DNA from 2 places in the Nocardioides albertanoniae genome. Region 2 is predicted to be linked to the other one. Evidence: riboswitches for the same ligand, from Rfam matches in the RefSeq annotation. Region 2 holds a riboswitch; the other holds the start of a gene.
What was found. Region 2 has a riboswitch for cobalamin ahead of FB381_RS07470 (ribonucleotide-diphosphate reductase subunit beta). Riboswitches for the same ligand answer to the same signal wherever they lie in the genome.

Region 1 (14,980 bases), 2.0 Mb from region 2:
ACCAGTCCTACGTGCTCGGCGTGCTCGACCAGGAGCAGCTCAAGCACTCGCTGTTCCCCCTGGGTGACACGCCCAAGCCGCTGGTGCGCGAGGAGGCGGCCCGCCGCGGCCTGCTCGTCGCCGACAAGCCCGACTCCCACGACATCTGCTTCGTCGCCGACGGCGACAACGCGGGCTGGCTGCGCGAGAAGCTCGGTGACCGCGCGCCCAACGAGTCCGGACCGATCGTCGACGAGTCCGGCGAGGTGCTGGGCGAGCACCAGGGCACGTACGCCTACACGATCGGGCAGCGCAAGGGCCTCCGCATCGGCAAGCCCGCACCCGACGGCAAGCCACGGTTCGTGCTCGACATCGAGCCGGTCACCGCGACCGTGACCGTCGGCCCGCGCGAGCAACTGGCCGTCGACCGGCTCTCGGGGATCAGGCCGCGGTGGGCCGGTCGGGCGCCCGAGGGTGTCTTGGAGGGCACCGTCCAGCTGCGCGCGCACGGCACCGAGCATCGTGCGCGGGTCAGCGTCGACCCCGTCGACGGTGCGGTCGGGATCGAGCTGATCGATCCCGCCTACGGCATCGCCCCAGGTCAGGCGGCCGTCATCTACGACGGCAGTCGGGTGGTCGGCTCGGCGACGATCGCCGAGACCCGCAGGATGGTCGAGGCGTGAGGGCCACCGGCGTCGGTTCGCTGCCCGGAGAGAACTATCCGGAAGCCGTGCGGGTCGTGCTCGGTGAGCTCGCCGACCTTCCCTATCTGCCCGAGCTGCCCGCGCGAGGCGCGATCGCCAACATGACCGGTCGCGCGCTGGCCGTCCTCGACGGGCTCGACGCAGACCTGCAGCCCGCGGGCTGGCGGCTGACCGGCACCGGCGGCTCCCCGGGCGTCGACCACCGCAGAGCCCGGAGCCTGCTGGCTCAAGACCTCGATACGCTCGAGGAGCTGGCGCAGGACTCCGCGCTGGTCGCGGGCGGGGGCGCCTTCAAGGTCCAGGTCACCGGCCCATGGACCCTGGCCGCCACCGTCGAGCGCCCGCGCGGCGACAAGCTGCTTGCCGACCACGGCGCGCGTCGCGAGCTGGCCCAGGCGCTGGCCGAGGGCGTACGCACCCACATCCGCGACGTACGCCGCCGGCTCCCCGGGGCGCAGGACGTGATCGTGCAGGTCGACGAGCCGGCGCTGCCCGCCGTGCTCAACGCCCAGGTGCCGACGGCGTCCGGTTTCGGCAAGCACCGCAGCATCGATCTCCCCGAGGCCTCCCAGGGGCTCGAATGGGTGCTCGGTGCCATCGCCGACGAAGGTGCGACGCCGTGGGTGCACTCCTGCGCGCCCGGCACGCCGCTCGGCCTGCTGCGCACGGCGGGGGCCCAGGGGCTCAGCGTCGACCTGGCTCAGCTCTCGGCTGCGGACCACGACGAGCTGGCGAGCTCGCTGGAGGCGGGCGACACGGTCGCCCTCGGCGTCGTGCCCGCGCTCGCGCCCGACAGCGCTCCGACCGACAAGACGGTCACCGAGACCGTGGAGCGCTGGCTCGACATGCTCGGGCTCGATGCGTCCCACGACATCGTGCTGACCCCGGCGTGCGGACTGGCTGGTGCCGACTGGCAGTGGGCGCGGACGGTCTCGCGCATCCTCGGCGAAAGTGCCCGTCACCTGGCGTAGATTCCCCGTCATGGGACGACGGGGGATGGGCCGGCGAGCAGTCGTCGCGCTGGTGGCGGCGACTCTGCTCGCCGGTTGCGGCAGCAGGGAGGCCAAGGAGCCGGGCGACGCGGGGAGCAAGCAGAGCGCCTCGGCGCACCCTCGCCCTGACCCGGCAGACCTGAAGCCGGGCAACAAGCCGGCCACCCCCGAAGCGCTGGCTGCGGTCACGCTCGAGCACGTCGACATCGAGCCGACGAAGTTCGACGGCGGCGACCTCTACTTCGCGCAGGACGAGGTCGGCACCGTGCTCCTGTGGGGCACGGAGTACTCGTTGGATGTCAAGGCCGGAGCGGTCGACGACGACCTGCTCTCGGCCTGGTGCCACCAGGGCATGGCGGGCTGTGTCGAGGTGAAGGCCGAGGGCGGCACGGCGACGCTCGCCTGGGATCTCGCCACCAGCGACGGCACCCCGGGACAGGTGATGGTCTCCTACGAGCATGACGGCGAGGAGCGGCGGGCCGCCTACCTCGGCGAGCGCATCACGAAAGACCCTCGCCGCCTCGATCTCGACGTGAGCGTCGATGACCTGGTCGCCCTGGTCACCGACCCGCGGCTCGGCACGAAGACGACCGCCGAGATGACCAGGGCCCAGGTCAAGGGCTTTCCCGAGACCGGGTCGAACGGTGCGGGTGAGGTCGCGCTGACCGCAGCGGCGATCGCCGCGGGGCTGCACGAGACCGAGGCGTACGCCGATATCGACTCCTTCGAGAAGACCGACGCCGCAGGCTTCGGCAAGGGCGCGTTCGGCGTCACCGGCACCCGCGCCGACGGCAGCACGATCACCGCGATCCATGCCCCCGGCCTGCCCGCGGCCAAGCGGAAGTGCCCCAAGGCGCTGACCTGCTCGAAGGGCGACTCCGACGGCTATGACGGCTGGGCCGAGGGCCGTGCCGAGATGACCCGCTGCTACCCGGCCGAAGGCGAGCGCCGTGCGTTCTGTGCCGTCGTACGCCACCAGGCGCCCGCTCCGTTCCCGGGAGACGATCTCGACCCGGTGCTCGCCGGGCTCGAGTCAGCGCTGGAGACGCTGTGGCCGACCGTGTCGGCCGAGACCGCGCGTGAGGGCGAGGCGCTGATCGGCTAGTGCTGATCGGCCAGTGGTGTCGCGCCGCTGGTGCTCGGTCAGCGCCAGGGCGCGAACGCCTCGGCCCGCTGCTTCGGGGGAGCGAACGACTCCGGCGGTCGCGGCTTGTGCTGTGCCGGCTGCTGCGGCTGCGGTTGCGGCGGCTGCTGAGCCGGCTGCCGCCTGGCTGGTTGGCGCCTGGCCGACTGCCGTCCCGACTGCTGGCCCGGCTGCGGCGGCGGCTGACGCTGTGCCGGTGGCGGGGCAGGCTGACCACGGTGACTCGGCTGCGGTTGCTGCTGGGCCTGAGGCTGCGGGGGCTGGGCGTGGGTCGGTCGATAGCGGTTCTGCTGAAGCTGGTCGGGCGGAAGCTGGTCGGGCACCTGTCGGCGCGAAGGATGCTCGCCGCGCGGCTGCTGATAGGCGTAGCCGGGCTCGGCGTAGTGCGCACGACGCTGGCCGTGCCGGGGGTCGTGACGCGGGTCGTGCCAGTCGTCGGGGTCGGAGCGGCGGCGACCGGAGAGCATCGCGATGGTGCCCGCGAGGGCCGCGAGAGCGATCATCACCGCCACGATGACCCAGGTCAGCCAGCCCATCGAGCTGCTCTCGCCCGCGGAGGCGGCCGCAGGGGTCTGCTGCGTGGTGGGGACCTTGGTGCAGGCGCCGTCGGCGCACTCGCCGTCGGCGGGGGCACCGGTCACGATGAACGTGACCCCGCGGTCCACCGACCCCTGAAAGGTCAGCGTGTGCTTGCCCAGGCCGATGTCCTGGGGGAGTCGGCCGGACCAGGACGCCACCCCGTGCCCGTTGGCCTTGACGCTGGTCGAGAGCACGATGGGCGTGGAGTAGACGACGACCTTGATGTCGGTCTCGTTGGGCTCGAACCCGGACGCGGAGGCGCGGATGACGTCGCCGGCGTCGACCGAGCGCTCGGCACCGCCGAGCTCGATGCCCGTGGTCGTGGGTGGCTCCTCGGGGGCCTTCCAGGGAGACTTCTCGGTGTCGTCCGTCGACCCCTTCTCGTCCTTCTCGGCGGACCCAACGCCTGCGCCGTCCCCATCGGAACCGGTCTCACCCGTGGTGCCCCGGCCGGTCTTCCCGGACGCACCGCCCGAGCCGTCACCCGACGGGGAGCCGCCGGCCCCGTCGGCACCGCCGCCGGGCTGCTGCGGGCTCGGCGAGCTCTCGGGCTGGGTGAGCTGGTCGAAGTCGAAGGGGATCTTCGTCGTCCGGGTGTCGCCCGAGCTCAGCACGTCGCGGCCGTTCGCCCGCATCGTCATGATCTGGTAGCTGGTGTCGGGCTCGAGCTGGGCGATCTGGGCGGCGTCGAGGGTGAACCGGGAGCTCCAGTCCTCGGAGCCGCCGGGATCGTAGGCGACCGACTTGATGAAGGTGCTGCGCGTGCCCGAGCCGAGGTAGCCGCTCGGGTTGAGCGCGATCTCGAGCGTCTTGCCGCTGTAGCCGGTGCCGCGTACGTCGATGACGACTCGGTCCTTCGACTGCTCCACGAGGCTGATGTCGACCTCGGCGTCGGAGAAGACGCTGCCCAGGCCGAGCGCGTAGGCGGAGCCGGCTGGCGCCAGCAGCAGCACGAGGGTTGTCGTCAGCGTCACCACGAGCCGAGAAAGCACTGCAGACCTCACAAGGCGGTAGTCCGTGGGGGTGGCGTCGGTCCGCCTCGCCCGACGCCGGAGCAAAGTAGCCTGCTTCGACCCAGTTGGTGACCCACGTCACCCAGGTGTTGATCGGTTGCGTCGATATTGAGGGCGTCGAGTGGTGTTTGTGCTGGTCCGGACAGGAAAACGCCCGGGTGGGTATAGCGCCGGAAAATTGTCGGCGGCACCAGGCAAGATAGCCCTGTGCAAGATAGCCCTGTGAACGAAGACGTGACGGCGGCAGCCGCGGAGCACAAGACCGAGCACAAGGAGCTCGCCGAGCAGATCGAGGACGCGCGCTACCGCTACTACGTGCTCGACGACCCGGCGCTCTCCGACGCCGACTTCGACCAGAAGTGGCGGCGGATCAACGAGCTCGAGGAGCAGTTCCCCGAGCTGCGCACGCCCGACTCGCCGACCCAGAAGGTCGGTGGCACCTTCTCGACCGAGTTCACCGCCGTCGACCATCTGCGGCGCATGGAGAGCCTCGACAACGTCTTCTCCTTCGAAGAGCTCGCCGCCTGGCACGCCCGGGTCGCCAAGGACGGCGCCGGCGGGGCCGAGCTGCTCTGCGAGCTCAAGGTCGACGGGCTCGCCATCAACCTGCTCTACGAGAAGGGCCGCCTGACCCGCGCGCTGACCCGCGGCGACGGCACCACGGGGGAGGACGTCACCCCCAACGTACGCACGATCTCCTCGATCCCGCACAGGTTGAACGGCACCGAGGAGTTCCCGGTGCCAGACCTGGTCGAGGTGCGCGGCGAGGTCTTCTTGTCGATCGAGGCCTTCGACAAGCTCAACGCGTCGCTGGTCGACGCCGGCAAGTCGATGTTCGCCAACCCACGCAACTCCGCCGCCGGATCGCTGCGCCAGAAGGACCCACGGGTGACCGCGACCCGTGCGCTCGGGATGGTCTGCCACGGCATCGGGGCTCGCGAGGGTTTCGAGCCGGTCGCCCAGTCGCACGCCTACGACGCCCTGAAGGCGTGGGGCCTGCCCACCTCCAAGCGGGTCAAGGTGCTGGGGAGCCTCGCCGAGGTCGAGGAGTTCATCGGCTACTTCGGCGAGCACCGCCACGACGTCACCGAGCACGAGATCGACGGTGTCGTGATCAAGGTCGACGACATCTCGCTGCAGCGCCGCCTCGGCTCGACCAGCCGTGCGCCGCGGTGGGCGATCGCCTACAAGTATCCGCCGGAGGAGGTCAACGCCAAGCTGCTCGCGATCGACGTCGGTGTCGGCCGCACCGGCCGGGTCACGCCCTTCGGTGTCATGGAGCCCACCAAGGTCGCCGGCTCGACCGTCGAGCGAGCGACGCTGCACAACGCCCACGAGGTGAGGCGGAAGGACGTACGCCCCGGCGACACCGTGATCCTCCGCAAGGCCGGCGACGTGATCCCCGAGATCCTCGGCCCGGTGCTGCCGTTGCGTCCCGACGGGCTCGCGGAGTGGGTGATGCCCACCGAGTGCCCCGCGTGCGGCACCACGCTCGCCGAGCAGAAGGAGGGTGACAAAGACCTGCGCTGCCCCAACCACCGCGGCTGCCCCGCGCAGGTGCGCGAGCGGGTCTTCTTCGCCTCCGGGCGTGGCGCCTTCGACATCGAGGGGATGGGCTACGAGGCGGCCGACGCACTGCTGGCCGCCGAGGTGATCACCAACGAGGGCGACATCTTCGACCTCGACGAGCACAAGCTCGCCACCACGTCGTTCTTCACCCGGGCGGCCAAGAAGGCCGAGAAGGAGGCCGGGGCCGGCGAGCGGGTGCTCAACGCCAACGCCGTGGGCCTGCTCGCCAACCTGGAGGAACGCAAGCAGGTGCCGCTGTGGCGAGTGCTGGTGGCGCTCTCCATCCGCCACGTCGGCCCGAGCGCCGCTCGCGCGCTGGCCACCGAGTTCGCCACCCTCGACGCCATCTGGGCCGCCTCCCAGGAAGCGCTCGCCAACACCGAGGGCGTCGGCGGGATCATCGCCGAGGCCATCGTCGAGTGGCGCCAGGTCGACTGGCACGCCGAGATCGTCGAGAAGTGGCGGCAGGCCGGGGTCTCTCTCGCCGACGAGCGCGACGAGTCCGTCGCCCGCACCCTCGAAGGCCTGACCGTCGTCGTCACGGGCTCCCTCGACGACTTCTCCCGCGATGGTGCCAAGGAGGCGATCATCAGCCGCGGCGGCAAGGCGTCCGGCTCGGTCTCCAAGAAGACCGACTACGTCGTGGTCGGCGAGAGCGCCGGCTCCAAGGCCGCCAAGGCCGAAGAGCTCGGCCTGACGATCCTCGACGAGGCAGCGTTCAAGGTGCTGCTGGAGAGCGGTCCGGACGGACTCTGAGGCGAGCGGTCAGGACTGGTTCATCGTCCCGCTGATCGTGTCGACGCGCTTCTTCAGCGTGATCGGCGCATCGGCGCACTCCTGACCGACCTCGTCGCAGACCTCCACCTTCGTCCCGGCGACGCGGATCAGGTGCCCCTCGGGGGTCCAGCCGATCCGGTCGTCGAGCGCGACCGCGGTCTCGGTGCCCTGAGCGAGGTCGTAGATCGGTGCGGTCGCCATGTCGTAGCGGCACTCGTCGTTCTCGTCGCACGTCACGTAGGGCGTTGCCAGGGCACGGTTGCCGTCGGGGGAGAGCTTGAGCCTGACCAGGTCGGCAGGGAAGTCGGAGGAGTGGACGGTCAGGAGCACCTCGCCCGTGGCGACCTCGACGACCCGCTGAGTCGTGCCACGGGCGTCCTGAGTCACCGCCCGGCCGTCGATCACCTCGGTGGTGTAGCTGCCCGGGAGCCCCTTGGAGGTGGAGACCCGCCCGGCGCGCCAGTCGACGTCGAGGGTGCGGTCGTCGAGAGCGACGTAGGCGTGCTCGCCGTCGACGGCGACCGGCGGTGTCTTCCAGCCGGCCCAGGTGTACTTCCCGGTGATCGGGACGTCGGCGACCTTCTCGCCGGTGCCGAGGTCGACGACGCGCACCAGCCAGCCGTCACCGTCCGCGACCGTCCAGGAGACATAGGGGGAGTCGGGGGCGGTGCCGATCAGCCGGTCGCTCACGTCACCGAGGTCGAGCGGTTCGACGCCGGCCGTCGTGATCAGCGACAGGCGTGTGTTGGACTGCGTGCTGCGTGCCAGCATGCCGACCGACGTGTAGCGCAGGTCGTTCACGGAGCCGCCGTAGGTCACCACGCTCCCGTCGCCGAAGTGGACGCTGGCGCCCTCGGCGACCGCCCAGCCGCGGGGGTCGCCCACGGCGGCGGCGATGTGGGGCTCGTCGCCGCGGAGCGATCCGCTCAGGGCGTACGCCCCGAGCACGCCGGCCATCGCCACGGCTGCGGCTCCGGCCCCCCAGCGTGCTCGTCTGCGGCGGCTGATGGTGCGGGTGCGGAGGTGGAGCTCGTCGGTGGCCAGGCGAGGAACAGCCACCTCGTCGGCGGCGTCGCGGAGCAGCGTACGCAGGTCGTTGTCGGTCACTGGGTCACCTCCAGGGTGAGGGTCGGGTCGCCGAGGATCGTGCGGAGCTTGTCGAGGGCGGAGGAGGTCTGGCTCTTCACCGTGCCCTCCGAGCAGCCGAGGAGGGCCGCGGTGCGGCGTACGTCGAGGTCCTCGTAGAAGCGGAGGACCACGACGGCGCGCTGGCGCGGCGGCAGCGCGGCGACCGCGTCGAGGAGCACCGAGCGGGTGGTCGGGTCGCTCTCGTGGCCGGGGTCGGGGAGCACCTCGGTGGGGTGCTCGCGGTTCCACGACGCCTTCCGGAACCAGGTCATCGCGGTGTTGAACAGCACCTGCCGGGCGTAGGCGGGGGCGGCTTCGAGCGTGCGCACCCGGCCCCAGCTGCCGAAGGTCTTGGCCAGCGCCGTCTGGACGAGATCCTCCGCGCTGGCGTGGTCGCCGACGAGCAGGTAGGCAGTCCGATAGAGCCGCGGCCAGGCGACCTGGGCGAACTCGTCGAACTGCTGCTGGGTTGGCGGTCTCGCCATCGATCCATCCGATCTCTCGAGCCGATTGTCAGGGATGAGGACGCGGTGGGACCACCGATCGGTTGGACGAGCGGGAAACTCCGCCGAACCGGGCCCGGCCGAGGTGAGAGTTGGGGGCGCTGCCGCCTAGGATGTGCGACATGCCAGAAATCACCCGCGACGAGGTCGCGCACCTGGCCGACCTCGCCCGCATCGACCTCAGCGACGCCGAGCTCGATCACCTTGCCCCACAGCTGCAGGTGATCCTCGAGTCCGTCGCCTCGATCCAGGGGCTTGCCGGCGACGACGTGCCTGCCACCTCCCACCCGCTTCCGCTGACCAACGTCTTCCGTGAGGACGTCGTCACGCCCAGCCTGACGCCGGAGCAGGCGCTCTCCGGGGCGCCCGCCGTCGAGGAGCAGCGTTTCTCGGTGCCGCAGATCCTGGGGGACGAGCAGTGAGCGAGCTGATCCAGAAGACCGCCGCCGAGCTCTCCGAGGCTCTGGCCGCGGGGGAGACCACCTCGGTCGAGCTGACCCAGGCACACATCGACCGGATCTCCGCAGTCGACGGTGACGTGCACGCCTTCCTCCACGTCGACACCGAGGGTGCGCTCGCTCAGGCCGCCGCGTCTGACGCGCGCCGGGCCGACGGCGAGCTGCTGCATGCTCTCGACGGCGTACCGATCGCGGTCAAGGACGTGCTGACCACCACCGGCCTGCCGACCACCTGCGGCTCCAAGATGCTCGAGGGCTGGATCCCGCCCTACGACGCGACCGTGGTCACGAAGATCAAGAACGCCGGCCTGCCGATCCTCGGCAAGACCAACATGGACGAGTTCGCGATGGGCTCCTCCACCGAGCACTCGGCGTACGGCCCGACGCGCAACCCGTGGAAGCTCGACCGGATCCCCGGCGGCTCGGGTGGTGGCTCGGCGGCCGCCGTGGCCGCCTTCGAGGCGCCGCTGGCGCTCGGCACCGACACCGGCGGCTCGATCCGTCAGCCGGGTGCGGTGACCGGCACCGTCGGTGTGAAGCCGACCTACGGCTCGGTCTCGCGCTACGGCCTGGTCGCCCTGGCCAACTCGCTCGACCAGGTCGGCCCGGTGACCCGCACCGTGCTCGACTCGGCGCTGCTGCACGAGCTCATCGGCGGTCACGACCCGCTCGACTCCACCTCCACGACGACCCCGGTGACCGGGCTCGTCGACGCGGCTCGCCAGGGCGCGACCGGTGACCTCAAGGGCGTCAAGGTCGGCGTCATCAAGGAGCTTGCGGGCGAGGGCTGGGCGCCCGACGTGATGGCCAAGTTCGACGAGTCGGTCGACCTGCTCACCAAGCTGGGCGCCGAGGTCGTCGAGGTCTCCACCCCGAGCTTCGAGCACGCCATGGCGGCCTACTACCTGATCCTGCCGGCCGAGTGCTCCTCCAACCTGGCCAAGTTCGACGCGATGCGCTACGGGCTGCGGGTCACGCCCGACGGCAAGACCCCGTCCGCCGAGGCCGTCATGAAGGCCAGCCGCGACGCCGGGTTCGGTGACGAGGTCAAGCGCCGCATCATCCTCGGCACCTACGCGCTGAGCAGCGGCTACTACGACGCCTACTACGGCCAGGCGCAGAAGATCCGCACCCTGATCATCGAAGACTTCAAGAAGGCCTTCGAGCAGGTCGACGTGCTGGTCAGCCCGACCTCGCCGTCGACGGCGTTCCCGCTGGGCGCGAAGCTCGACGACCCGCTGGCGATGTACATGCAGGACCTGGCCACGATCCCCGCCAACCTGGCCGGCACGCCGGGCATCTCCGTCCCGGCCGGTGTCTCCGACGACGACGGCCTGCCCGTCGGCGTGCAGCTGCTGGCGCCCGTCCTCGAAGACGCCCGTCTCTACCGCGTCGGTGCCGCCCTGGAGGCGGCCGTCGGCTCGGTGCTCTCGATCGACAAGCTGGAGGTGGCCCGATGACCGCCGCGACCGATGCCGCGGACCTCGTCGACTTCGACGAGGTGCTGGAGCGCTACGACCCGGCCTTCGGGCTCGAGGTGCACGTCGAGCTCAACACCAACACCAAGATGTTCTGCGGCTGCCCGGCGACGTTCGGCGGCGAGCCCAACACCCAGGTCTGCCCGACCTGCCTCGGCCTGCCCGGCGCGATGCCGGTCGTGAACGCCAAGGCGGTGGAGAGCGCGATCCGGATCGGCCTCGCGCTCAACGGCTCGATCGCGGAGTGGTGCCGGTTCGCCCGGAAGAACTACTTCTACCCGGACATGCCGAAGAACTTCCAGACCAGCCAGTACGACGAGCCGATCGTCTACGACGGCTACCTCGACGTCGAGGTGGAGGGGGAGACCTTCCGGGTCGACATCGAGCGCGCCCACATGGAGGAGGACACCGGCAAGACCACCCACATCGGTGGCGCCACCGGTCGCATCCACGGGGCCGACTACTCGCTGGTCGACTACAACCGCGCCGGCATCCCGCTGATCGAGATCGTGACCCGCCCGATCACCGGCGCCGGTGCCAAGGCACCGCTCGTGGCCAGGGCGTACGTCGCCGCGCTGCGCGAGATCCTGCTGGGTCTGGGTGTCTCCGACGTACGCATGGACCAGGGTTCGATGCGCTGCGACGTCAACCTGTCGCTGTCTCCCAAGGGCTCCGACGATCTCGGCACCCGCACCGAGACGAAGAACGTCAACTCGCTGCGCTCGGTCGAGCGGGCGATGCGCTTCGAGATGTCGCGCCACGCCGGGATCCTCGACGCGGGGGAGGCGATCTTCCAGGAGACCCGCCACTTCCACGAGGACACCGGCACCACCTCGGCCGGCCGGCCGAAGTCGGACGCCGACGACTACCGCTACTTCCCCGAGCCCGACCTGGTGCCGGTCGCTCCCTCGCGCGAGTGGGTCGAGGAGCTCCGCGGCACGCTGCCCGAGCCGCCCGCCGTCAAGCGGGCTCGGCTGCAGGCCGCCTGGGGCTACTCCGACCTGGAGATGCGCGACGTGTGGGCCGCCGGCGCGATGGTGCTGATCGAGGAGACGGTCGCAGCCGGAGCCTCGGCGCAGGCCGCGCGCAAGTGGTGGATGGCCGAGCTCTCTCGATCGGCCAACGACCGCGGTGTCGAGCTCGCCGAGCTCGGTGTCACGCCTGCTCAGGTCGCCGAGGTGCAGAAGCTGGTCGACGCCAAGACGCTGACCGACAAGCTGGCGCGCCAGGTCTTCGAGGGCCTCGTCGCCGGTGAGGGCACCGTCGCCGAGATCATCGACGCCCGTGGTCTCGCCGTCGTCTCCGACGACGGCGAGCTCGGTGCGGCGGTCGACGACGCCATCGCCGCCCAGCCCGCGGTCGCCGACAAGATCCGTGGCGGCAACCAGGCCGCGGCCGGTGCGCTCATCGGCGCGGTCATGAAGGCGACCGGTGGCAAGGCCGACGCCAAGCGCGTGCGCGAGCTGATCCTGGAGAAGCTCGCCTGACGTACGCCGAGTCGGCTCGTCCTGACAACCCAACCCGCCGAGTCGGCGCGTTCTAACGCGCCGACTCGGCGATGGTTTTGGTCAGGATGAGCCGACTCGACGGTGTGTGGCACTGGCAGACTGTCCGCCGTGACCGAGCCCTTCCGTATCGCCCTGCTCATCGACGCCGACAACGCGCCCGCGGCCAAGATCGACGCGATCCTCAACGACCTGGCCGAATACGGTGAGGTGACGATCCGGAGGGCGTACGGCAACTGGACCAAGCCCGAGCTCAAGGGGTGGATCGGGGAGCTGCACGACGCCGCGATCCGGCCGATGCAGCAGTTCGACCTGACTGCGCACAAGAACGCCTCCGACATGGCGCTCGCCATCGACGCGGTCGAGCTGCTGCACGCGGCCACTCCGGATGCGTTCGCGCTGGTTTCCTCCGACTCCGACTTCACGCCGCTGGTGCACTACCTGCGGGAGAAGGGGCAGGCCGTCTACGGCTACGGCCGGGAGAAGACGCCGGCGCCGTTCAAGAGCGCCTGCACCCGGTTCACCGTGGTGGAGAAGCTCGGCGGCGACGCCGACGAGGAGACCGAGGCCGCCAACGGCGAGGGCCGCACGCGCAAGCGGTCCTCGGCGACCACCGGGCAGGCGCTCAAGGGCAACGCACGCCTGATCCAGCTGCTGCGCAACTCCATCGACGCTGCCGCCGACGACGACGGCTGGGCACTGGTCGGCACCGTCGTCTCCCGCATCCGCAACCAGTCCTCCGAGGACCCCCGCAACTACGGCTACTCCACGTGGACCAAGCTCATCAAGGCGATCGACCTCTTCGAGCTCAAGGACGAGGGCACCTCGGCGATCGCGGTCGGCGACCGTCGCAACGTCAGGAAGTGACGTACGTCCGCCTGGCCGCCGTAGGATTGGTCCGATAACTCAGAGCACCATCCACACACGCCGTGGTGGGGGAAGCCGGTCGAATCCCGGCGCTGACCCGCAACCGTAGGCCCGGGCCATCGAGATCGTCTCGATCGAGACCGCCCGAGCGAGCCGGAGCACCTGCCGCGGCCGTGTCTGACCAGTCGCTGTCGTGGAACGCAGCGGGTCGGCCCCGCGCCTCCCGCCCTTACAGCGGGAAGGAACCATGAACAAGACCATCAGGGGCGGCATCGCCGCTCTCGTCGCGCTGAGCGCGCTGTCGCTGGCCGCCTGCGGCGGCGAGGACGCAGACGGTGCCGACGGCGCAGACGAGAAGGCGTACGACACCAAGACGGCCGCGAGCGTGGCCGACTGGCTCGTCGCGCAGGCGCCCGACGGCGTGGCCCGCAACGCGCAGTACGGTACCGACGACTTCGGTCTCAGCGCCGACATCGGGATCGCGCTGGCTCAGGTCGACGGCCACGACGCCGACGTCGAGACGATCGCCAAGGCGGTCACCAAGAACCAGAAGGCCTACACCAGCCCCGGTTTCGGCACCGTCACCTCGGCCGGGTCGACCGCGAAGGCGCTGGTGCTCCAGCAGGAGGCCGACGTGGCCGACTCCGGGCTGCTCGAACAGCTCGAACAGGCCGTCTCCGAGACGGGTCGCATCGCCGACGAGCTCGACCCGAAGAACAAGAAGGCGGCCGACTACGCCAACACCATCGGGCAGTCCTACGCCGTGATGGCGCTGGGCGAGGCCGAGTCGGCCAAGGCGAAGGCCGCCGCCGACTTCCTGGGTGAGCAGCAGTGCTCCGACGGCTGGTTCCGGATCACGTTCGCACCCGACCCCGCCGCGGCCGACCAGGGCTGCGACGCCGACCCGAAGGCGGTGCCCGACGTCGACGCCACCGCGTTCGCCGTGCTCGCCCTCCAGGAGGTCGACTCCACCGAGGCCGAGAAGGCAGCCGCCGCCGGCGTACGTTGGCTGACGTCGACCCAGGCCAAGGACGGCTCGTTCAGCTCGGCCACGGGAAACGTGCCCAACTCCAACTCCACCGGCCTGGCCGGCTGGGCGTTGGCCGAGGCCGACGAGGACGCGGCCGCCGAGAAGGCGGCCACGTGGGTCGCCGAGCACGTCGTGACCTGCGGTGACGACGCCGGCGCGGTCGCGTTCGACGACGCGGCGCTGACCGACGGCAACGAGAAGGGTCTGACCAAGGAGTCCGAGGGGATGTATCGTCTCGCGGCTGCGCAGGCGCTGCCCTCCCTCGAGCAGCTGCCCAAGGGCGCGACCGAGAAGAGCTCGTGCTGAGCGTGCGTTCGCTGGTGGCCCTGGCGGTTCTCGCCGGGGCCACCGCACTCTTCTTCTCTCCGGCCCTCCCGCCGGCCGCGGCGTCGACCGCCGACGCGTGCGACGGCGTCACCGTGGTCGTCGAGCCCCGTGCGCTGGGTGGGGCTCCGGAGGTCGACTGCGTGCGGCCCGAGGAGGGCGACACCGGTGCCGACGTGTTCGAGAAAGCGGGGCATCGGCTCACGTTCGTGACCTCGATGCCCAGTGTCGTGTGCCGGGTCGACGAGCGTCCGAAGGCGGCCGGATGCGCTCAGATGCCGCCCGCAGACGCCTACTGGTCGCTGTGGGTCACCGACGAATCCGGGGCCTGGAGCTACGCCTCCAGAAATGTTACCGAAATAGCCGTGACCTCCGGGCAGGGTGTTGCGTTCACGTGGATAGACGACAATGTCGTTACCGCTCCGGCGACGGAGCTTGGGAGTGCTGTGGGGGCGCCCTCAAGCCCGTCGCCGGAGTTATCTCCGGATGACGCCGCCGAATCCGAGCCGGAATCGGAGCAGAGCTCGCCGAAGCCGCTCCCCGCCTGGGTCGCCCCGACCGGGATCCTCGCGCTGTTCGCCGCCGCCGGAGTCGTGTGGTGGCGCCGACGATGACCACCGTGATCCGCACCGCCGCCGTCGCGCGCCTGCCGCGTGACCTGCACCCCGTCGCCTGGTGGGTGTGGGCGATCGGGCTGGCGGCGTACGCTTCCTTCACGACCAACCCGCTGCTCCTCCTGCTCCTGGTGGGGGTGGTGACGGTCGTGGTCATGGCCCGCCGGGGTGAGCAGCCGTGGGCGAAGGCGTTCCGCCTCTATGTCGGCTTCGCGCTGTTCATCGTGGCGACCCGGGTGCTGTTCCGGGTGCTGCTGGGCGCGGTGCCGGGTCACGTGCTCATCGATCTGCCCGAGATCCCGCTGCCCGAGTGGGT
Region 2 (14,980 bases):
GCTCGACGAGGCGCTCCACGAGTCGCTCGCCTCGACGGCCTATCCCGACGAGGAGCCCGCACGCGCTGCGCTGGCCAAGCACCACGGCCGCGAGCGTGCCGAGGTGCTGCCGACGGCGGGGGCGGCGGAGGCGTTCACTCTCGTCGCGCGAGCACGGCCGTGGCGGAAGCCTGTCGTCGTCCATCCCCAGTTCACCGAGCCGCACGCGGCGCTCGAGCAGGCCGGTCACAGCGTCACCGAGGTGCGTCTGAGCGCCCGGGACGGGTTCGCACTCGACCCGGCCGCGGTGCCCGACGACGCCGATCTGGTCGTCGTCGGCAACCCGACCAACCCGACCGGCGTGCTCCACCCGGCAGCCAGCCTCCGCGCCCTCGTCCGCCCAGGGCGGCTGGTCGTGGTCGACGAGGCGTTCATGGATGCGGTGCCCGGCGAGCCGGAGACGCTCACCACCACCCGCGACGACGGCCTCCTGGTCATCCGCAGCCTCACCAAGCACTGGTCGATCCCCGGTGTCCGCGCCGGCTACGTCGTCGGCGACCCGGCCGCGGTAGGTGACCTCGAGGCCGTGCGTACGCCCTGGTCCGTCTCGTCCACGGCAACCGCCGCGATGCTCGCCTGCGCCACCGAGCGCGCGAGCGCCGAAGCCCGCGAGCGCGCCGAGCGGATCGTGGCCTGGCGCGACCACCTCGAGGCGGGTCTGCGGGCCCAGCAGATCGAGCACGTCCCCTCGACGGCCTCCTTCGTCCTCGCCCGCCCGGGCGCCGGCGTCCGTGAGCTTCTGCGCGACGAAGGCGTCGCCGTACGCCGCGCCGACACCTTCCCCGGCCTCGATCCGGAGTGGGTGCGGATCGCCGTACGCCCGCCGGAGAAGACCGACCGCCTGCTGTCGGCGCTGAGCAGGTGCAAGCGATGACGCCGTGTGCTGCCCAGCGTGCGCCCAGGCGCACCTCTGGCAGCACACCGCGGGCGGTTGGGATTCTCCTTGGGTTTGTGCTTGATCGTCTTGTCGGGGATCCGCGGCGGTTTCATCCGGTTGCCGGGTTCGGCACGGTGGCGGCTCGGGCCGAACGCGCCTGGTATGCCGACGATCGAGCCCGAGGCGTCCTCCACACCGTCACCTTGGTCGGGGGAGCGGTGGTCCTCGGCGCCGCCGCGGAGCGGGTCGTTCCCGGCCGCGCCGGACGGATGCTGCTGACCGCCGCCGCGACCTGGGCGGTGCTGGGCGGACGCTCGCTGGAGCGGGAGGCGCTGGCCGTCCATGCGCATCTCGCCGCCGACGACCTGCCGGCGGCGCGTGAGCAGGTGACCCGCCTGGTGGGTCGCGACACCGCCGCCCTCGACGCCTCCGAGGTGACCCGCGCGGTCGTCGAGAGCGTCGCCGAGAACACCTCCGATGCGGTCGTCGCGCCGCTGGTCTGGGGAGCGATCGGGGGAGTCCCCGGCCTGCTCGGCTACCGCGCCGCCAACACGCTCGACGCCATGGTCGGCCACCACAACGAGCGCTACGAACGCTTCGGCTGGGCCAGCGCCCGGCTCGACGACCTGCTCAACCTGCCCGGCTCCCGGCTGTCGGGCGTGCTCGCGACGGCGGCCGCGCCGAGCGGCGCGGGCGCTGCCGTACGCGCCTGGCGACGTGACGCCGCCTGGCACCCCAGCCCCAACGCCGGGGTCGTCGGGGCCACCTTCGCGGGCGCGCTGGGCGTACGGCTGGGCGGCACCAACACCTACTACGGCACCCGCGTCGAGCACCGCGCCGTCATGGGTGACGGCCGCGCGACCGAGCCCGCCGACATCCCCCGCTCTACCCGGCTGGCCCGCCGGGTCGGCATCGGCGCGGCGCTGGTCGCGGCGGCGTACGTGGCGTCCGGCCGGATCCGCTGGCCGAGCCGCCGGAGCCGCTAGGCGGCCGAGCGAAGCGAGGGCGGCGGAGGCGTGTCGAGACCAACGCAGTTCTATCGGGCGCGGCAGGGGACTGTGTTGGTCTCGACACGCTCGGCCGCGGGCGGCCTCGCGGCTCGACCGGCAGTGGTGGTCGCGGCGGCGTACGTGGCCGTCGCTCAGCGTCCGTGACGGAAGGCCCGAGCCAGCACCGCGGGCGGAGCATCAGCGATGCCTGGTCCGCCCTCGCCGGCCCAGCGGGCCAGGGCGTCGGCGACCCGTGCCGTGCCGACCCGGGCGACCCAGACGGGCCGGGCGCCGCTCCGCCGGCCCTCCGGTGAGGGGCCGACGACCACGACGTCGGCCTTCTCGCAGGGGCCGAGGCAGTCGGCGACGCGCACCGTCGCCGACTCCCCGGCCGCCTGGCTCAGGGTCGTGAGCACCGCCTCGTGGTCGACCCCGGGCGACTTGCGCTCGGTGCCGCAGCAGCATCCGCGGCAGACCGTCAGCGTCGGCCGCCCAGCAACGGGGCGGGTCACCCCTCGCACGCCTCGCAGTCAGGGCCGTTCTCGATCGCGCAGACCTCGGCGTCGCTCCAGTCGTCCCAGCTCAGGTCGTCGATGGCGTCGGTGGTGGTCGTGGTGGTCGGGTTCTCGTTCATGGTCATGCCTCTCGTGAGCCGGATCAGTTCTTGGGGGTCTGCTTGCTGGCCTGGATCCCGGCCCGCGAGCGCAGGTAGTACAGGCTCTTGATGTTCGGGTCGAGCAGCGCGATCTTGTGGATCTTGCTGATGTACTGCGGGGTCGCGTCGGCCTGGAAGAACAGGTTGAGCGACTGCGCCTGGTCGATGTAGACCTGCCGGTCGGAGGCGCGGGCGAGCAGGATCTCCTGGTCGATCTCGTAGCCGGTCCTGAAGACGTCCTTCTCGTGGTCGTCGAGCCAGTCCACATGGGCCACGGAGCCACCGTGGTCGATGATGTCGTCGATGTGCGTCTGGTCGTAGACCCCGCGCTCGGTCATCACCTCGACGAGGTTCTGGTTGGCCCGCGGCATCTCGCCGGCCGAGGTGGTCTGGTTCCAGACGTTGGCGACGTACGGCTCGATGCCCTGGCTGGTGCCGCCCACGATCACCGCGGTGCTCATCGTCGGCGCGATCGCCATCAGGTGGGAGTTGCGGCGGCCGACGCACCACCCCGGCACGCCGGCGACCGAGCCCATCCACCGCGACGCCGCGTCGGCGCGGGTCGAGATGTGCTCGAAGACGTCCTTGTTGAGCGCGGCGGCCTTGTCGGACTCGAACGGCACCCGCTGCTTCTGCAGGTAGTCGTGGTAGCCCATCACGCCCAGGCCCAGGCTGCGCGCCTTCTCGGTGTAGCGCACCGCCCGCTCCAGCCCGCGCACCGTGCGGGCCTTGCGCAGGAACGCCTCGGCGACCGCGTCGAGGAAGACCGTCGCGACGTACGCCGTGTCCTGGTCCTTCCACTCGTCGTAGGTCGAGAGGTTCAGCGAGGAGAGCACACAGGTGTAGGAGTGGTCCTCGTCGCTGAACAGGGTGATCTCCGAGCACAGGTTGGAGGCCTTGTTCTCCAGGCCGCTGGCCTTGTAGGACTCGGTCTGCGCTGCGTTGACCGTGTCGACCTTCCAGATGTAGCCCTTGCCGAGCACGACCCGGATCTTCAGCACCCGCTGATAGCGCTCGAGCGCGTCGCGGTCGCCGGCGAGCATCCGGTTGATGAACGCCTGGCTGAAGATCCAGCCGATGTTCTTGTTGGCCGGCTCGCGGAAGATCAGGTCGGCGAGCTCGTAGAAGTCGGGGTGGTCCACCGGCAGGTAGCCCGCCCAGGAGCCGCGGCGGGTGGCGCCCTGACTGATCTGGTTGGTCATCTCGACGAAGTTGCCGAAGACCGGCACCACCCCGTTGGCCTTGCCGTTGTCGGAGAACTTCGCGCCCCGAGGACGTACGTCGCCGAGGTAGGCCGAGGTGCCGAACCCGTGCTGGGACAGGATCGCGGCCTCCTTGAGGGTCTCGTAGAAACCCCAGACCGAGTCCTCGACGTACGAGCCCTCGCACGAGACCGGCAGGCCGCGGTCGGTGCCGAGGTTGGAGAGCACCGGCGTCGACGGCGAGAGCCAGCCGTTCCAGATCGCCTCGAAGAACTTCTCGGTCCAGGAGATGCCGTCCTCGCGGGCGTACATCTCGTCGGCCAGGTCGCCGGCGGTCGCCGCGATCCTCCGGTAGCGCTCCCGGACGCTCTGGCCCTCGACGGTGTATTTCGCCTTGAACATCGCGTAGCCCGCGGTGGTCATGAAGGTCGGCACGGTGCCCGAGTCCTGCAGCGCCTTGCGCTCGGCGGAGAGGGTCTCCCAGTTGTTGTTCGTCATCAGAAGCTGAACTCCATCTCGCCGATGTTGCGGTTGTATTCGTTGCCGGTGACCTGGAAGAAGTCGTGGAACTGGGTGCCGTTGATGCCGCTGTAGAACCACTCGGCGATCGGGTTGTCCTCGACGCCGAAGAGCGGCTCCATCCGCATGTTCTCCAGCGTCATGTCGACCCGCGACCTCACGAACGCCTCCAGGTCGGCCTGGTCGATGCCCTCGATCGGGCCGTGGGCGAAGAGCATCTCCACGATCCGGGCCTCGTGGGCGTAGAGGTGCTCGGCGACGCCCCTGACCCGGGCGAACAGGTCGGCGCGCTCGGCCTCGAACTGCTCGGCAGAAACGGTCGCGGCGTACTCCTCCAAGAGCGTGTTGAACAGCCAGGCGCCGCCGGTGGCGTGCAGGTTCTCGTCGCGGGCGGAGAAGTTGATGCCGCTGATCACGTTCTGCAGCAGGTTCTTCCCGCCCGACTGGAAGTGCTTGAGGAAGGCGAAGTTGGAGTAGAGGACGCAGTTCTCCATGAGCGTGAAGACGCTCAGTGCGTAGAGGAGGTCGTCGTCGGCGATCGCGTCCCAGACGAACGCGATCCGCTCGGCCAGCACCGGGTCGTTCTTGTAGGAGTCGTAGAACTCCTCGGTGTCGATCATCAGCGTCTTGTTGAGCTTCGCGTAGAACGGCGCGTGCATGTTGAGCTCGGCGAACGAGAACGCGTTGGTCATCATCTGGATCTCTGGCCGCGGGAACGCGTGGAAGAGCCGGTCGCCCCACACCTCGCCGCCGAGGATCAGCTCGTAGATGGTGAACAGCTTCAGCGTCGTCTTGACCGCCGCCTGCTCGGCGTCGGTCATGTTGACCAGGAAGTCCTGCTTGTCGTTCTCGACCGGGATCTCCTCGGCGGTCCAGAAGATGCTCCGCTGCTTCTTGGCCAGGTCCTCGGCCATCGGGTAGTCGAAGACGTACGCCGCCTTCTCGGTGCGGATCGGCAGACCGTCGGTGTCGATCATGTCCGTGCCCCCTTCGTCGGCGGGCCCCGCGGCCCGCGTGGATGTCTCGTGCATCCGTGTCGAGGGCAGAAGAGGCCGGCACCGACGGCGCTCGATCCCCTGACCTTCCCTCGAGGTCGCGGACCCCACCATGAGGTGGGCACTGGCAGGTCTTCGGACTCGTGGGCGTCGTACGCGGTCCTAGTGGCCGTCGCTTCCCAGGGGCATGGCTTGCTCCCAGTGCTTGGTGACGGCGGTCGTTCCCACTCACCGCTGCGGGGCAGTCCCGGACTCTCACCGGGTTCCCTCTTGCCTCTCCCGCCTCGTCACCGAGGAGGGAGAACCAGCTGCGGGCACCACTATATGCGGGAATTACACCGATGCAACTATCAAGATCTTGTGCTTCGCGGAGATGTGACTCAGGCCGCCCGGAGCGCCTGGCGAGCCGTGCTAGCCTCTCCTCGAGTCGAACGCATCCTCGAGATGCCAGGGAACTCCGGTATGAATCCGGGACTGGCGCGCAGCGGTGAGGGCGACGGCGGCGCTACACCAGCCACTGGGACGTGAGTTCTTGGGAAGGCAGCGTCGCCGGGTGAACCCGAGTCCGAAGACCTGTCGGCTCAGATGTACGTCAACGGCCCTCGCGATCAGGGTCCCGAAGACCTGAGAGGCCGACCGCCGTGGCAATCGCCTGCCGCACCGCCGATCCCACCGGTACGTCCGAGCCGGGCCGGGCTCGCGGGCGCCGGGTGCCGTTCGTGCCGCTGGTGGTGGTGCTCCTGGTCGCCTCCGTGCTCAGTGCCGTGGCCTCCTTGGCGTTCGGCACCGAGCGGATCCCGCTCGGGGAGGTCGTCGCCGCGGTCACCGACCGGGTCCAGGGCAACCCTCCCGGCCGTTGGGACGTGATCGTGTGGGAGCTGCGGATGCCCCGGGCGCTGATGTCCTTGGTCGTCGGAGCCGGGCTGGCGGTCGCCGGAGCGGGCATGCAGACGCTCGTACGCAACCCCTTGGCCGACCCGTTCCTGCTCGGGATCAGCTCGGGCGCCTCGGTGGGCGCGACCGCGACGATCACCACGGGCGCGCTGGCCGGCCTCGGCATCTACGCGCTCTCCACCGGGGCGCTGCTCGGCGCGATCGGGGCCAGCGTGATGGTCTGGCTGGTCGCGACCGCGCAGGGTGGGCTGACCCCGATCCGGCTGGTGCTCTCCGGGGTGGTGCTCTCCTCGGGACTCTCCGCGATCGCCTCGTTCCTGGTCTTCGCCAGCGACGACCCGCGCGCGGCCAACTCGGTGATGTTCTGGATGCTCGGCAGCGTCGGCGGCGCCAGCTGGGAGCGCCTGTGGGTCCCGGCCGTCGTCGGCCTCGTCGTCGCCGTCGGCATGCTGGCGATGCACCGCTGGCTCGACGCGCTCGCCGCCGGCCCGGAGACCGCGGCCTCCCTCGGTGTGAACGTGATGGCGCTGCGCGCGGGGCTGTTCGTCGCGCTGGCGGTGCTCGTCGGCGTGCTGGTCGCGGTCAGCGGCGGCATCGGCTTCGTCGGGCTGATCGTGCCCCACGCCGCCCGCCTTCTGGTCGGTGCCCGACACCGGGTCGTGCTGCCGGTCGCGGCGCTGGGCGGCGGGCTGTTCCTGCTCTGGGTCGACGTGCTCGCCCGGCTCGTGGCCCGGCCGCAGGAGATCCCTCTGGGCGTGGTCACCGGCGTCGTCGGCGCGCCGCTCTTCCTGCTGCTGATGGGTCGCAGCCGCTACCGGTTCGGCGGCGAGTCATGAGCGCGTCCGGACAGGTGCTGAGGCTGCGCGGGGTCGGCGCCCGGCTGGGGGAGCGGGAGGTGCTGCGCGACGTCGACCTCGACGTGCCGGCCGGAGCCAGGCTCGGGATCGTGGGCGTCAACGGCGTGGGAAAGTCGACCCTGCTGCGCATCCTGGCCGGCGTACGTCGCCCGAGCACCGGCCACGCCGAGCTCGCCGACGAGGCCGGCGACCTGCAGCCCGCAGTGCGCATCCCGGCCCGCGCCCGGGCGCGGCTGCTGGCCTACGTCCCGCAGGAGGAGGTGGCCTCGGCCGAGCTGCTCGTCGGCGAGATGGTTGCGCTGGGTCGGGTGCCGCGCACCCGGCCCTGGGCACGCGGTGGCCGCCGCGAGCGCGAGATCGTCCGGGCGGCGCTCGAGGTCGTCGGGCTGGGCGACCGGATCGACGATCCTTGCGACCGGCTCTCCGGCGGTGAGCGGCGCCGGGCCGTGCTGGCTCGCGGCCTGGCCCAGGAGAGCCCGACGATGCTGCTCGACGAGCCGACCAACCACCTCGACGTCGCCTGGCAGCTGCATCTGCTCCAGACCGTCTCCGACCGGGCCACCACGGTCGTGGCAACCATCCACGACCTCGATCTCGCGCTGCGCTCCTTCGACCGGCTCGCCGTGCTTGGCCGACCGCCCGGCGTACATCCGGAGACCGGCCCGGCGACCGTCGTCGCGCAGGGACCGCCCGAGGAGGTCCTCGACGCCGTCCTGGTCGAGGACCACTTCGGAGTCGGCTCCGTCCAGGTGCCCCACCCGCACCTGCCCCAGTCTCACCTCCTCATCCATCCTCGGAAGGACACCTCCGCATGAGCCCCACGACCCGCCCCGTACGCCGCGCCCGACTCACCGCGCTGGCCGTGCTCGCCCTGGGCGCCACCGTCCTCACCGCCTGCGGCGCCGACAGCGACAACGACGGAGCTGCCGGCGCTGCCGGTGCTGGTGCGATCAGCGTCGAGAACTGCGGTGAGAAGGTCAGCGTCGACAAGCCGGTCACCGAGCTCTACGCGTACGACGGCGGCATCATCTCGATCGCGCTGGCGGTCGGCGCCCGCGACGAGCTGGCCGGGGTCACCGGGATCGCGCGCGACCAGGAGGTGCTCGAGCTGGCCTACCCGCAGGACCGGGTCGACGACCTGAAGGTCGTCGGCGACAAGGTGCCGACGCTGGAGACCGTGCTGGCGCTCGACCCGCAGCTGATGTTCGCGGGCTGGGGCTACGGCTTCAGCGAGTCGCGCAACCTGGTGCCGCAGAGCGTGGAGGAGCACGGGATCGAGACCTACCTGCTCAGCGAGACCTGCCGCCAGGACGACGGCGCCCGCGGCACCATGGACGCCTGGACGGCGCTGCGCACCGACCTGCTCAACATCGGCACGCTGACCGGCCACGAGCAGACCGCGAAGAAGACGGTCGCCGACATCGAGGAGCGCCGCGACGCCCTGGAGCGCGCGCCGCAGCCGGAGAAGAAGCCGACCGCGTTCCTCTTCGACTCCGGCACCGACGCGGTCTTCACCTCCGGCTCCTTCGGCGGCCCGCAGGCCATCTTCGACAGCGCCGGGGTGACCAACGCGACCGCCGACGTCGAGGACACCTGGACCGAGGTCGGCTGGGAGCGCCTGGCCGCGGCCGACCCCGACGTCATCTACTTCGTCGACTACCCGGGGCAGTCCTACGCGGAGAAGGTCAAGGTGCTCGAGGCCAACCCGGCCTCCCGCGACCTGACCGCGGTCAAGGAGAAGCGGTTCGTGAACCTCCCGTACGCGATGTGGGTCTCCGGTCCGCTCAACATCGACGCTGCGGAGTGGGTGCGCCGTTCCCTGGAGCGCTTCGGGCTCGCGCCGTCTTCTGGGATCGAGCCGCGGCTCGACATCACCGAGCTCGGCAGCCTCACCGGCAACGAGTGGCTGGCGCGGTAGCGACCGGCTCGTTCTCGGGATCGGTCTCGGCCAGAGCCTCGTCGGCCGGGCTGAAGACCAGCTGGAGGCACCCGTCGACCGTGACCGGCTCGACGTGGATGCCGTAGACGGCGCTGAGGACAGGTGAGGTCACGACCTCCTCCGGCGCCCCGGTGGCCACAACGCGACCATGGTCGAGCAGCACCAGCCGGGTGCAGTAGCGAACGGCGAGGTTGAGGTCGTGGAGCACGACCACGGAGGTGACTCCGAGCCGACCGACCATCCGCAGCAGCTCGTGCTGGTAGCGGATGTCGAGGTGGTTGGTCGGCTCGTCGAGGAGGATGTGGTCGGCCTGCTGCGCCAGCGTCCGGGCGACCAGCACCCGTTGCTTCTCCCCGCCGGACAAGGTGGCGTAGCGGCGCTCGGCGAGATGGCGGGCGCCGACCCGCGTCAGCGCCGAGGCCACCGCCCGGTGGTCGTCTCGGGTGAACGCGGCCAGCGCCCGGCGGTGCGGGGCGCGTCCCAGCAGCACCATGTCGGCGACGGTGACGGGCAGGTCGGAGGGTGTCTCCTGGGCGACCACCGCGATGCGACGGGCCAGGTCGGGTCCGCGCAGCTCGGCAACCGGGCGGTCGTCGAGGGTGACCAGCCCGGCGCGGGGGCGCAGCGCTGCGTACATGGTGCGTAGGAAGGTGGTCTTGCCGCTGCCGTTCGGCCCGATGAGGCCGACCACCTCCCCGGGCGCGGCCTGCAGGCCGACCCCGTCGATCACCAGGGTGTCGTCATAGCCGACGCTGACGTCGGTCGCCGCGATCATGTCAACGGCTCCTCTCGGTTGGTGGGGGTCATCCGCTCGGGTTGAGTCGGCGTACGAGCAGGAACAGCAGGGGCGCGCCGGCCAGCGCTGTGACGATGCCCAGCGGCAGCTCCTGTGGCATCAGCGCGGTGCGGGCGAGCACGTCGGCCCACACCAGGAAGATCGCGCCCAGCAGCGCGGCGACGGGGAGCAGCCGCCGGTGGGAGGTCCCGACGCACATCCGTGCCACGTGCGGGATGATCAGCCCGACGAACCCGATACCGCCCGACGCCGCGACCACAGCGCCCACGCACAGTGCGATCGTCACCATGACCAGCGCCCGAAAGCGCGTCGGCGAGATGCCGTACGTCTGTGCCGTCGTGTCGCCGATGGCCAGCGCGTCCAGGCGACGTGCCCACAGCACCAGCAGCGCCAGCGTGGCCAGCACGACCACCCAGGTCACCAGGGCGGAGCCGCCGGTGGCCAGGGTCAGCGACCCGAGCGTCCAGAACAGCACCGAGCGGCCGGCGTCGGGGTCGTCGGAGGCGAAGATCAGGAACGAGGTGAGCGCGTGCAGCACGTAGCCGACCGAGACCCCGGCCAGCACGAGCCGCGTCGAGGTCATCTGCCCGCCGACCCGGGCCAGCAGGTAGACCACCACCCCGGCCAGCAGCGCCCCGACGAACGAGCTGGCCGCGAGCGAGGACGACCCGACGCCGGCGCCGAACCCGAACAGGATCGTCGCCGCGGCCACGCTCGAGGCGCCGGAGGTGACGCCCAGCAGGTAGGGCTCGGCCAGGATGTTGCGGGTCAGCGCCTGCAGGCCGACGCCGGCGATCGCGAGCCCGGCGCCGACCGCGGCGCCGAGCAGCACCCGCGGCACCCGCAGGAGCCAGACGATCGACTCCTGGGCCGGGGTCCAGGTCATCTCGACCGGCACCCCGAACAGGTGGCGGCCGACGATCTGGGCGACGGTGTCGACCGGCACCGCTGCCGGCCCGAGGCCGACCGCGACCGGGAGGGTGACCAACAGGGCGATCACGAGGCCGCCGATCCACAGGCCGGTGTGGCGCCGACGTCGGTCGTGGTCGAGGTCGTCGTCGAGGTCGCCGTCCTCGATCCGGTCCATCGCCGCCGTTGCGTCGTACGTCACGCAGCATCACCCCGCAGCGTCAGCGCCGCCGCGAGGGCGAGCAGGGTGAGCCCGCCGAGCACAACGGCCGCACCGAGGTAGCCCGCTGCGGCCAGCCCGGCCCCGGCCGCGGCGGTGCCGAGGAACAGGCCCAGGCTCATCCCGGCCGAGTTGAGGCTCAGCGCCGTGCCGCGCACGCTCGCGCAGCGGCGCACCAGGAGGGTGACCACGGCGGCTGCGACGACGGCGTGGCTGGCCGAGAGCACTGCGGTGGCGAGCAGCGCCAGCGGGAGGGTGGGTGCGACGTACACGGCGATCAGGGCGGCCAGCGCGACGGCCAGCGCGACCACCATCACCCGGTGGCTGCGGGCGGGGGAGTCCTCGGTGTTCAGCAGCCGACCGGAGACGAGGTGGCCGACGAAGAAGGAGCCGCCGCTGAGCCCCCACACGAGCGCGAACGTCGTCGGAGCGAGCTCGAACCGGTCGGCGTAGAGCGGAGCCAGGAACGCGAGGTGGCCCATGAAGGCGCCGGCGCGGGCGAAGGCGACCAGCAGGAGGGAGCGCGCGCCGGGCACGCCCGCGAGCGTGCGGAAGGCGGCCAGGTAGCCGAGCCGCGGGGGTTGCTCCGCGGCTCGTTTCTCGCGACCGAAGCCGAACAGCAGCGGCGCCAGCAGGAGCGCGATGACGCCTACCGCGACCAGGTCGCCGCGCCAGCCCCACCACAGGGTCGGCACCACCAGCAGCGGTGCGCCCAGGGTGGAGGCCAGGGTCTGCGAGGTCATCACCAGCGTCGCCGCCCGTCCTGCTGCGGGACCGGAGCCGAAGCGGTCCGCGGCCGCGGTCGACAGCGCCGGGTAGAGCATCGCGTTCGACACCCCGGTCAGGAGACAGAAGGCGATCAGGGCAGGGAGCCACGACACGGTGCCGATGAAGGCCGCGGCAGCGAGCAGGGCCAGCGCGACCGCGGCGACCCGCCCCGGCGCGATCCGCCCGATCAGCGGCGCCAGCACGACACCGACCACGACCGCGCCGATCCCGCCGAGCCCGCGCAGCGACCCGACGGCAGCCTCGCCGTCGCCGGCGGCCTCTGCGATCGCCACCAGGAAGGTGCTGAACACGGTGAAGGGCAGCAGCCCGACCGCCGAGGCGAGCAGCGTCGGCCAGACGGTCGCGATGATCTTCCGCTCGCTGGGCAGCGTCTCGGTAGGGCTCATGTCGAGGTCACTCATCGGGCGCCCTCGATCCCGGCGCAGATCAGCTCCAGGTCGTCGGCGAAGTCACGGACCTCGAAGGCCTCGCTCATCGGGTCGCCGGCGTGCTGCGTCCTGGCTCGCACGAGATGCTCTTCGTAGGCCGCCAGCAGCGCGTCGATCCTCGGGCAGGCGACGCCGAGGTGCCGGGCCACACCCTGGATGACCTTGGTGCGGTAGTAGTCCTCCTTCGGCATCCGGGGCACGTCCCAGGCGCCGGCGGCGTTGCGGTGGATCGGCCGGATCGGGATGGCGGAGAAGTCGAAGTACCTCCCGTCGTGGTCCGGCTCCGAGAACGGGTCGATGAGCAGCGATGCGTAGCGCACGTAGACCAGATACTCCTGGTGAGTGGTGGGCAGCCGCTCGAAGGCGGCGATGTCGGCCGGCGCGATGCTCTCGGGACGTACGGGATAGCTGTCCTCGAGCATGAACGCCAGCAGGTTGACCCCGGTGCCGCCCAGCCGGGTGATGATCGCGGTCAGCTCCCGCCACATCGCGACCATCGTTGCGATCAGCGACGGCGTGATCGGGCCCTCGGGGAAGAGCTTGTAGACGTACTTCGGGGGAGCGCCGGGTGCCGCCGTCGCGAAGACCCCCTCGAGGGTGAACGGGTTCATGAACAGCGGCGGATGGACGTAGAGGGAGATGTTGCGCGACTCGGCCTCGACCGGCCGCGGGCACAGCTCCAGGGTGATCCCGACCGACTCGAACAGGTCACTGAGCGTGTCCAGCGTTGCCGAGGATCCGGCGGTCGAGCCGGCGTAGATGCGGTGCTTGACGCCGGCGGTGAGCGCCGTCGCGCCCGGGGTCCTCTCCGGCCACCGGGTGTCGCCCAGATAGCTGGAGAAGCTGATCACCTCGGGATCGAGGCCCTGCTGCCGGGCGTACTCCTGCACGAGCGAGCTCGAGCCGAGCGTCGGCGAGAGCAGCACGATCCGGCTGATCCGGCCGAGCACCTGATGGTCGAGCTGCCTCAGCACAGGGACGTACGCATCGGCGGTGACGGTCAGCACCAACGTGTCCCACGCGCCGGTGACGCTCGGGTAGCCCTGGAACCGCTGCGCCGGGCGGCCCTCGCCTCGCAGCGCGTCGTGTCGCTCGCTCTGCACCTCGACCCGCAGGACGCCGGACCCGTTCAGTGCCGTGAAGAAGGCCTCCGACCGCTCCGAGATGCGACCCGCGATCCCGACCGGGCGTCCCAGCCGGGCCAGCAGCACCGCGGTCTGTACGGCGGCCGGGCCGGTCCCGGCGACCAGCACGTCTCCGAGATCAGTCATCGCCGGCTCCGTCCTGGGCGGCGCTCGGTTTCGCGTAGAGCGCGATGTCGAAGACCTGGTCGGGGCGGCGGATCGTATCGAGCAGACGCCACCGGTCGGGGTCGACCTCGCGCATCGGGTAGTTGAACAGCGACTTGAGCCCGTCGCCGAAGCGCATCGCGACGACGACGTCGTCGCGGGTGACCGCGTGCAGCCGCTCCAGGATCTGATACTTCACCTCGACCGTGGAGCTGATCATGATGTGGGTGGCCTCGCGGGTGAAGGCCAGCTCCTCGGCCGCGAGGTTCTCCAGCGAGATGTCCAGGCCGCTGCCGAGGCGCTGCACGACCTGGCGGCCGAGGTCGACTGCCTCCGGGTCGATGTCGACCCCGGCCGTCGGCACCCCGGTGCGCTCCGCGGCGTGCAGCAGCGTCATCGGGAACGATCCGGACCCGACCAGCAGCAGCCGGGAGTCCCGGGTCGGCGCGACCGCGCCGAACTCCTCCTCGATGCACGACTCGACGTTGGCGAAGTAGCCGACCGAGCCGCTGCGACCGGCCAGCAGCCGCAGGGCTCGATACTTCTCCATCACCGCGGCGCACCGTGCGGACTGTGTGCGCAGCTCGGCGACCAGACTCTCCGTCTCGGCGCTCCTGGCGCTGCTGATCTCGGCGAACGGCGCCTGGTTGCGCTCGTCGGTGACATAGGTGGAGTAGTCGGCCATCACCTGCTCGAGGTCGGCCGCGTGCTGCGTCGACCCGTCGTAGGTGTCGGCGGCGGTGGTGAAGCGCGTCCGGTAGGCGCGCAGCGTGGTGAGCATGTCGTGGGCAGCGGCGGTGATCGCCGGTGCGGTCTGGGGCGGGAGATCAGACATGGACGTACGCCGTCCCTTCGGCCACGATGCCGACGTGACCACCGATGCGTAGCCCGGTGACGCCGGTCGGGCCGAGATCGGCCCAGACGTGCATGCGGCCGCCCGGCTGGTGGACGCTCGTCCGCACCGGGCCGCCGGCCCGAGTGGCCAGATAGGCGCCGAGCGCGGCCGTCCCGGAGCCGCAGCTGCGCTCCCAGACCATGGTGCCCAGGGCAGGCACGTTCACCAGCGGCGCCAGCTCGCGGCGTAGCGGGTCATAGAGCATGACGCCGACGACGGAGACGCCCTCGGTCGCGCCGAGGTAGGCCGCCATCACCTCCGCCCGCTCCCGCATCTCCGGCCCCGGTCGGTCGCACTCGACGACGAGATGGACGGCATCGGGGTAACGGACCAGAGCCGAGCGGCCCTCGCTCGCGCCCGAGAACGGGTACGCCTCGACCCGGCTCGGGGCCGGCACCGCGAGGTCGCAGCGGTAGCCGTCGTGCTGGTGCTCGACCCGGCAGGCCAGCGCACGATCGGTGCCTGAGGCCTCCAGGGCGATCTCGGTCCGCTTGCCCACGGCGAGGCCGTGCTCGGCGGCGGTCAGCACGGCCAGCGCCATCGACGCGTTGCCGCAGAACTCGTCGCCGGCCATGTGCAGACGCACCTGAGCGGCCGAGATCGAGGGCGTCGTGACGAAGCCGACCTGTTCGGCGTGGACGTGGGTCGCGGACAGCAGCTGGGTCGCGATCGGCCGGTAGGCGTCGGG

Region 1: linked by a shared signal. The riboswitch ahead of FB381_RS17115 (prenyltransferase/squalene oxidase repeat-containing protein) and the one ahead of FB381_RS07470 (ribonucleotide-diphosphate reductase subunit beta) in region 2 are both predicted to bind cobalamin.

The regions. Positions count from the first base shown of each region.
Region 1 covers NZ_VFOV01000001.1:3,570,159-3,585,138, reverse strand. Annotated here, with positions in the region: gene mnmA (tRNA 2-thiouridine(34) synthase MnmA) at 1-662, shown strand, start outside; gene FB381_RS17165 (uroporphyrinogen decarboxylase/cobalamine-independent methonine synthase family protein) at 659-1,654, shown strand; gene FB381_RS17160 (hypothetical protein) at 1,665-2,780, shown strand; gene FB381_RS17155 (hypothetical protein) at 2,819-4,372, opposite strand; gene ligA (NAD-dependent DNA ligase LigA) at 4,634-6,736, shown strand; gene FB381_RS17145 (hypothetical protein) at 6,746-7,864, opposite strand; gene FB381_RS17140 (SigE family RNA polymerase sigma factor) at 7,861-8,370, opposite strand; gene gatC (Asp-tRNA(Asn)/Glu-tRNA(Gln) amidotransferase subunit GatC) at 8,511-8,810, shown strand; gene gatA (Asp-tRNA(Asn)/Glu-tRNA(Gln) amidotransferase subunit GatA) at 8,807-10,306, shown strand; gene gatB (Asp-tRNA(Asn)/Glu-tRNA(Gln) amidotransferase subunit GatB) at 10,303-11,811, shown strand; gene FB381_RS17120 (NYN domain-containing protein) at 11,941-12,696, shown strand; cobalamin riboswitch at 12,744-12,880, shown strand; gene FB381_RS17115 (prenyltransferase/squalene oxidase repeat-containing protein) at 12,944-14,032, shown strand; gene FB381_RS17110 (hypothetical protein) at 14,026-14,664, shown strand; gene FB381_RS17105 (CbiQ family ECF transporter T component) at 14,661-14,980, shown strand, end outside.
Region 2 covers NZ_VFOV01000001.1:1,562,115-1,577,094, forward strand. Annotated here, with positions in the region: gene cobBC (bifunctional hydrogenobyrinic acid a,c-diamide synthase/histidinol phosphate aminotransferase CobBC) at 1-913, shown strand, start outside; gene FB381_RS07455 (cobalamin biosynthesis protein) at 991-1,902, shown strand; gene FB381_RS07460 (hypothetical protein) at 2,058-2,417, opposite strand; gene FB381_RS24450 (hypothetical protein) at 2,414-2,545, opposite strand; gene FB381_RS07465 (ribonucleoside-diphosphate reductase subunit alpha) at 2,563-4,260, opposite strand; gene FB381_RS07470 (ribonucleotide-diphosphate reductase subunit beta) at 4,260-5,258, opposite strand; cobalamin riboswitch at 5,386-5,601, opposite strand; cobalamin riboswitch at 5,688-5,871, shown strand; gene FB381_RS07475 (FecCD family ABC transporter permease) at 5,987-7,006, shown strand; gene FB381_RS07480 (ABC transporter ATP-binding protein) at 7,003-7,842, shown strand; gene FB381_RS07485 (ABC transporter substrate-binding protein) at 7,839-8,945, shown strand; gene FB381_RS07490 (ABC transporter ATP-binding protein) at 8,917-9,741, opposite strand; gene FB381_RS07495 (FecCD family ABC transporter permease) at 9,770-10,873, opposite strand; gene FB381_RS07500 (MFS transporter) at 10,870-12,081, opposite strand; gene FB381_RS07505 (opine metallophore biosynthesis dehydrogenase) at 12,078-13,379, opposite strand; gene FB381_RS07510 (class I SAM-dependent methyltransferase) at 13,372-14,232, opposite strand; gene FB381_RS07515 (histidine racemase CntK family protein) at 14,225-14,980, opposite strand, start outside.